DNA from 2 places in the Bartonella bovis 91-4 genome. Region 1 is predicted to be linked to the other one. Evidence: predicted binding sites of a transcription regulator. Region 1 holds the regulator's gene; the other holds the start of a gene.
The links. Region 1 encodes LexA, which represses DNA repair genes until DNA is damaged. Its sites were predicted from a motif close to TGTTCNNNNTGTGTTCNG; they were not measured.

Region 1 (3,419 bases):
AAATATAAAATCAAAAATAAAATGCTATAATATAAATTGTGAATTAAACTAGACTGAATAATAGAAGGTAAGTGTAATTTATAAATAGTTTAAATAATTTTTCACTAATTTACGGGGAATTTGGAAATATTATCTATGGTGAGCGCGCAGGGATTCGAACCCTGGACCTACTGATTAAAAGTCAGTTGCTCTACCAACTGAGCTACGCGCTCCCACACAATTATTTTGCTTGTAGAAAATGAATGGGAACATACGGTCGACTTTTCATTTGGTCAACACCTTTTATGAAAAAATATTATTTTTTACTTTATTTATTAAAATACTGTTTATTGCACCTAACTTTCTCACTATTCTACGCGTTCTTTTTGGATGTAAAATAGAATAACACAACAATAGCATATTGTATTCTTTACACCCAATTAATATAGACAAAAGATAAGCTTTTCAGCAAATTCAAATGGTATCATTCAAATGAAAATAAGATATTTAATGATTTAGATTTTTAAAAATTTTTTGCTTCTTTTTCGCCAATTTTAGTGTGACTTAATCTCTCATAACAGTAGCTAACATTGTTGTGAACTAACAATTTGCATAAAGCGATTCCAGTTGTAGAATTCATTTAATTGAAAAGTTATTTTTTAATTGATACATTTTATAACAGAAGTTAGCAAAATATTTGAATCTATTTTATAAGGTATAGATAACACTTTTCAAAAAACGACTCGTAAAATCATATGGAAGTTATTTATTCAATTTGAAAAAAATCTTGATTAATACCCCTAAAAACCATTTCCAAAGTTAATTGTATCTGTAAAATACAGCTAACATAAATTACTTCATTTAAAACTTTGAGCAATTGTCTGTTCATCAATGATAATTTACAGCTTACCTAAAACACGATACTCCTGCATATACTACAAAATATAAATTTGATGATGATATATACCAATATTGTCAGATAAAATGAATCCACATTTCTTTCTAGACTCAAATTTACAGACTCAAAAATAAAGTAGAGAATTTTGCGTTATTTTATAAAAAATTGTAGAATAATCATGAAATACTTATGCTTTGTCTTCTATTTTTTCTTTTTCGATTTTTTGATTTGGAATGTTGAATGCTGACATGTAAACAATATGAGCTACTTTTATTCATTCACAATCATATGAAAGAAATTGGTGTTCCCCCTTCGTTTGATGAGATGAGAAATGCGTTAGAACTTGCTTCAAAATCCAGCATTCATAGACTTGTCACAGCTTTGGAAGAGCGCGGTTTTATACGTCGTTTACCAAATCGTGCTCGTGCAGTGGAAGTTATCCGGCTTCCTAATAAAATAACATTCGATCTTTCTTCTGCACGTAAAATTTTTCCAAGTATGGTAGAAAAAAACAAAAGAAAAACATTTCAAGATTTTGATAATTTTGATGATTCTGAAACAAAAAACAAAAAAAATGTTACTATCCCTATAATGGGGCGTATTGCTGCTGGCGTACCTATTTCAGCAATACAGCAACAAACAAATACACTATCTCTTCCACCAGATATGATTGGTTTAGGTGAATATTATGCTTTGGAAGTTAAAGGTGATTCTATGGTTGAAGCAGGTATTATTGACAGAGATACTATAATTGTTAAACGCCAAAGTACAGCAACACAAGGTGAAATTATTGTTGCATTAATTGATAAACAAGAAGCAACTTTAAAACGTTACCGACGTAAAGGGGTTTCGATTGCATTAGAGGCTGCAAACCCTCATTATGAAACGCGCATATATAGGCCTGAACGTGTTCATATACAAGGTAAACTTGTTGGACTTATTCGCTATTATTAAAAGATAAAATAATTGAAAACACGAATAAAAAACTGTGTACGTTTATAGAATGTCTATATATACAAAGTCGTCGCCGTAATGATTATAAATAACGCCATTTATTAGCGTTTTTGTCTTTTAATACTATAAATAAATTTGCATAACTTTGTAGCAAAATGTATCAAATACGTTTAAAGGTTAATAGAGCATACAGATATTTTTCCTTAAAAAAGTAGGAATAATAGATAAATTAGATTTTCATTAAAGAATTACAAGGATTATTATGGCAGCACCTCGCATTAGTTTTGTTTCTCTCGGTTGCCCAAAAGCGCTTGTAGATTCTGAGCGTATTATTACAAGTCTTCGTTCTGAAGGTTATGAAATTTCACATAAGCACCAAGGAGCCGATCTTGTTATTGTTAACACCTGTGGCTTTCTTGATTCTGCGCGAACTGAATCGCTAACTAATATTGAAAAAGCTATCAAAGAAAACGGAAAAGTTATTGTAACTGGATGCCTTGGTGCGGAACCTGATGTCATTCGTCAAGCACATCCCAGTGTATTAGCTATTACTGGACCACAAGCATATGAAAACGTCATACAAGCAGTTCATACAGTCGTTCCTCCAGTCCATGACCCCTTCGTTGATTTAGTTCCTCCGCAAGGTATCCGCCTTACACCTCGCCATTATGCTTATTTAAAAATTTCTGAGGGGTGTTCTAATCGATGTAGTTTTTGTATTATTCCTGCTCTGCGCGGTAATTTGGTCTCGCGCCCCATAGGCGATATTCTTCGTGAAGCAGAAAAGCTTGTACAAGCAGGTGTAAAAGAACTTTTAATTATTTCACAAGACACCAGTGCTTATGGTATTGATATTAAATATGCTGAAAGTTCCTGGAAAGACCGCACAATAAAAGCTAAATTTTTGGATCTTTGTCGCGAACTAGGAGACATGGGTGTTTGGGTGCGAATGCATTATGTTTATCCTTACCCTCATGTTGATGAAGTTATTGAACTTATGGCAGCAGGAAAAATTCTCCCTTATCTAGATATTCCTTTTCAGCATGCATCACCAACTATTTTACGTAATATGAAACGCCCTGCTCATATGGAAAAAACAAATCGTAGAATTGAAAAATGGCGAAAAATTTGTCCAGATCTCACTTTGCGATCAACATTCATTGTCGGTTTTCCAGGAGAAACCAATGAAGATTTTGAGATGCTTCTTGAATGGTTGGAAGAAACAAAAATTGAGCGTGCTGGTTGCTTTAAATATGAAGCAGTAAAAGGCGCTGCTGCAAATGATCTTGAATTAGAAAGTATTGCGGAAGAAGTGAAAGAAAACCGTTGGCATCGCTTTATGGCAAAACAACAACAAATTTCTGCTCGTCTCTTAAAGAAAAAGATTGGAAAAAGACTTCAAATCCTTATTGATGAAAGTCAAGGTAAAGTGGCTAAAGGCCGTAGTAAATATGATGCTCCAGAGATAGATGGTGTTATTCATGTATCATCACGCCAACCACTTCGTACCGGTGAATTTGTCACCGTTAAAATCGAACAATCTGATGCTTACGATCTTTACGGTATTGCAGTTTAAATTATAGTAAAG
Region 2 (3,419 bases), 110 kb from region 1:
TCAAGGCGTGGGTGCCGATGATAATAGAAGTTTTTCCTGACAAAATGTCCCCAAGGATATTGATGCGCGATTTTCCTTTTTCTCGCCCAGTTAAAAGAACTGTTTGTAAACCAATTTTTTCAGCAAGAGGGGCAATCATAGTAAAATGTTGTTGTGCAAGCACTTCTGTAGGTGCCATTAAGGCAGACTGACCTGAATTTTCAGCAATTTGCGCCATTGCTATTAGTGCAACCACAGTTTTTCCTGTTCCTACGTCACCTTGGAGAAGTCTTAACATAGGTTCAGGTGAGGCTAAATCGTTTGCAATATCTTGTATTGCTTGCTTTTGTGTATTTGTCAGTTGAAAGGGTAAGGCTTCAAGCAGTTTTTCTGTATAAATGCCTGTTGGTGGGCGAGAGGCACCTGAAAGAGATTTTGTTTTTAAACGTACAAGACCAAGAGCTAGCTGACCAGCAAGAAGTTCATCGTAGGCAAGACGTTGACGTGCTTCACTTTTTAAAGCTAAATCGTTAGGGTCTGTGGGTGCATGAATACGATGCAAAGAATCAGAGAAAGAAGAAAATTGTTGCTGTTTTTTAAAGTTTTCCTCTATCCATTCTGGCAAAAGAGGAATACGCTCAAGAGCACCTTGCATTGCACGTTTTAGTGCTCTTGCCGATAGTCCAGCGGTAGAAGGATAAATAGGTTCGATTAGTGGCATCTGATTTAGCTTTTCGCTGGGTGCTATATGATCAGGGTGAACTATTGAAAGCTGTCCATTAAACCGTTCAACTTTCCCTGATACAATTACTTTTTTTCCTTCAGGAAGCTGTTTTTCTAACCAAGAATGTTGAGCGTGAAAAAACACTAAATTTATGTTTCCTGTTTTATCATGACCAATGACACGATAAGGTGATCGGTTATTGCTATTTGGTGGCGGTCGGTGTTGATCAATTATGATTTCAAGAGTAACAATTTTTCCTGTTGGTGCAAAAGCAATATCAGGCCGCATTCTTCGGTCTATAACAGAATGAGGCATGAGTTGGAGCAGTTCAATTATGGTCGGTTCACGTTGTGAGAGATTGACGTTTAAAACTTTAGCCAGTAAGGCATATATTTTGGGGTTCACTCCTGGAAGAGTGCGAATGGAGGTTGAAAGAAGATTAAAGAGGTTTGAATACATAAGGAAATTTAGCCTTCTCTTTTTATTTTTTCTAGTACTTTAAAAGAGCTTTTTGGGGATAAATTACTTAGTTTGTGAGAATAAATTGCATTATTTTTAATTTTAAGCCTTGGATAGAAAGAATAAAAAAATAAATTAACAAATACGATAAGAACAGAGCAAGAAGGGTAGCTAATATTGGTAATATTATATATTGATATGAAGAAAATTGGAGTACTTTCCGGATGCGATAATGCTAAAACTATAAATTGAATATGGGGGAACTAGAGCACTTTTTATTATGAGACAAATAATAGTTACAATTTGGCATTTATGTTGTAATGGGAAATTGTGAAAATGCCAGCAAAAGAAAGAAAAATACTAAAAGATAAAAATTCTCTTCCTCGCTTTATTCATTTGAGGGTGCATTCAGCTTATTCGCTTCTTGAAGGGGCTTTGAAAATTAGGCAAATTATTCAGCATGCAATTTCTGATAATGCACCAGCAATAGCTATTACAGATACGAATAATTTATTTGGTGCTTTAGAATTTTCTCAGTATTGTTTTACAGATGGTATTCAACCTATCATTGGTTGTCAGCTTGCGATTGATTTTGACCGTGAAAATTATGATCCACGTTTAACCAAACCTCGTCACCCTTCTGATTTTGCTTCTATTGTATTATTTGCTGCTAGCGAAGTAGGTTATGCTCATTTAATTCGCCTTGTTAGTCGCGCTTATCTTGATAAGCATGATACGGATCCTCCTCATATTAAGGCTGATTGGCTATTATCACAAAATGAAGGAATTATTGCATTAACTGGGGGGGGCAGTGGCCCTATTAATTTGGCTTTAACAGAAAATAAAAAAGAGCGGGCTGTTGAGTATTTAACTTATTTGAAGCAAATTTTTGGTGATCGTCTTTATGTTGAATTACAACGACATAGTTCTTACGATCGGAAAGTTGAAGCTGCACTTGTTGAATTAGCTTATGCGCATGAAATTCCTCTTGTTGCAACTAATGAAGCTTTTTTTCTGAATAAAGAAGGGTACGAGGCTCATGATGCGTTGATGGCCGTAGCAGAGGGGCAGATTGTTTCTAATCCAAATCGCAGGCGTGTAACGCCAGATCATTATTTGAAGTCACAAGATGAAATGATTTCATTATTTTCTGATCTTCCGGAAGCTTTAGAAAATAGCGTTGAAATTGCGTTACGTTGTCATACTTTTGTACCAACTCGAAAGCCTATTTTACCCCGTTTTACAGAGCGATCTGTAGATCCAGATTCTGCTTTAGAGGAAGAAGCTAAGGAATTATTAAATCAGGCTAAAGCTGGTTTAAAAATGCGTCTTGAAACAATTGGTTTGGCTGAAGGTTATACAGTTGAAGATTATGAGCAACGACTGGATTATGAAATTTCAGTTATTACACGTATGCAGTTTCCGGGTTATTTTCTTATCGTTTCGGATTTTATAAAATGGGCAAAAATCCATGATATTCCTGTCGGTCCAGGGCGTGGCTCTGGCGCTGGTTCACTTGTTGCTTATGCTTTAACTATCACCGATGTTGATCCTTTACGCTTTTCTCTCTTGTTTGAGCGTTTTCTCAATCCAGATCGTATTTCCATGCCAGATTTTGATATCGACTTTTGTCAAGATCGACGGGAGGAGGTTATTCATTACGTTCAGGAAAAATATGGTCGTGATCAAGTAGCTCAAATTATTACATTTGGTAAATTACAGGCACGTGCGGTGTTACGTGATGTTGGACGTGTTTTGGAAGTGCCTTATAGTCAGGTTGATTACCTTACCAAATTGGTTCCTGCTATGCCTGGTAGTAATGTTGAATTAGCGGTGGCTATTCGAGATGAACCTAAATTTAAGGAAGAAAAGAAGAAGAATCCTGTTATTGGGCGTATGTTGGATATAGCGCTTCAGCTTGAAGGGCTTTATCGCCATGCATCAACTCATGCTGCAGGAATTGTTATCGGCGATAGACCGTTGTCAGAGCTCGTACCAATGTATCGTGATCCACGTTCTGATATGCCAGTTACCCAATTTAATATGAAATGTGTTGAGCAAGCTGGTTTGGTAAAATTTGATTTTCTTGGTTTAAAAACACTTACTGTTTTAAAAATGGTTACGGATTTTGTTGCACGAAAAGGTGTAAAAATAGATTTGTCGAATATCTCTCTTAATGATGAAACGACTTATACTATGTTAGCACGTGGTGAGACAGTTGGTGTATTTCAAGTTGAAAGTTCTGGTATGCGTAAGG

Region 2: dnaE (DNA polymerase III subunit alpha) is a predicted target of LexA. The motif match lies at 1,312-1,329, and genes of this name have one in related genera.

What each region holds. Positions count from the first base shown of each region.
Region 1 is NZ_CM001844.1:766,428-769,846, reverse strand. It holds tRNA gene BBBE_RS03345 (tRNA-Lys) at 137-212, opposite strand; gene lexA (transcriptional repressor LexA) at 1,118-1,831, shown strand; gene rimO (30S ribosomal protein S12 methylthiotransferase RimO) at 2,094-3,407, shown strand; gene ttcA (tRNA 2-thiocytidine(32) synthetase TtcA) at 3,409-3,419, opposite strand, start outside.
Region 2 is NZ_CM001844.1:874,719-878,137, reverse strand. It holds gene recG (ATP-dependent DNA helicase RecG) at 1-1,162, opposite strand, end outside; gene dnaE (DNA polymerase III subunit alpha) at 1,499-3,419, shown strand, end outside.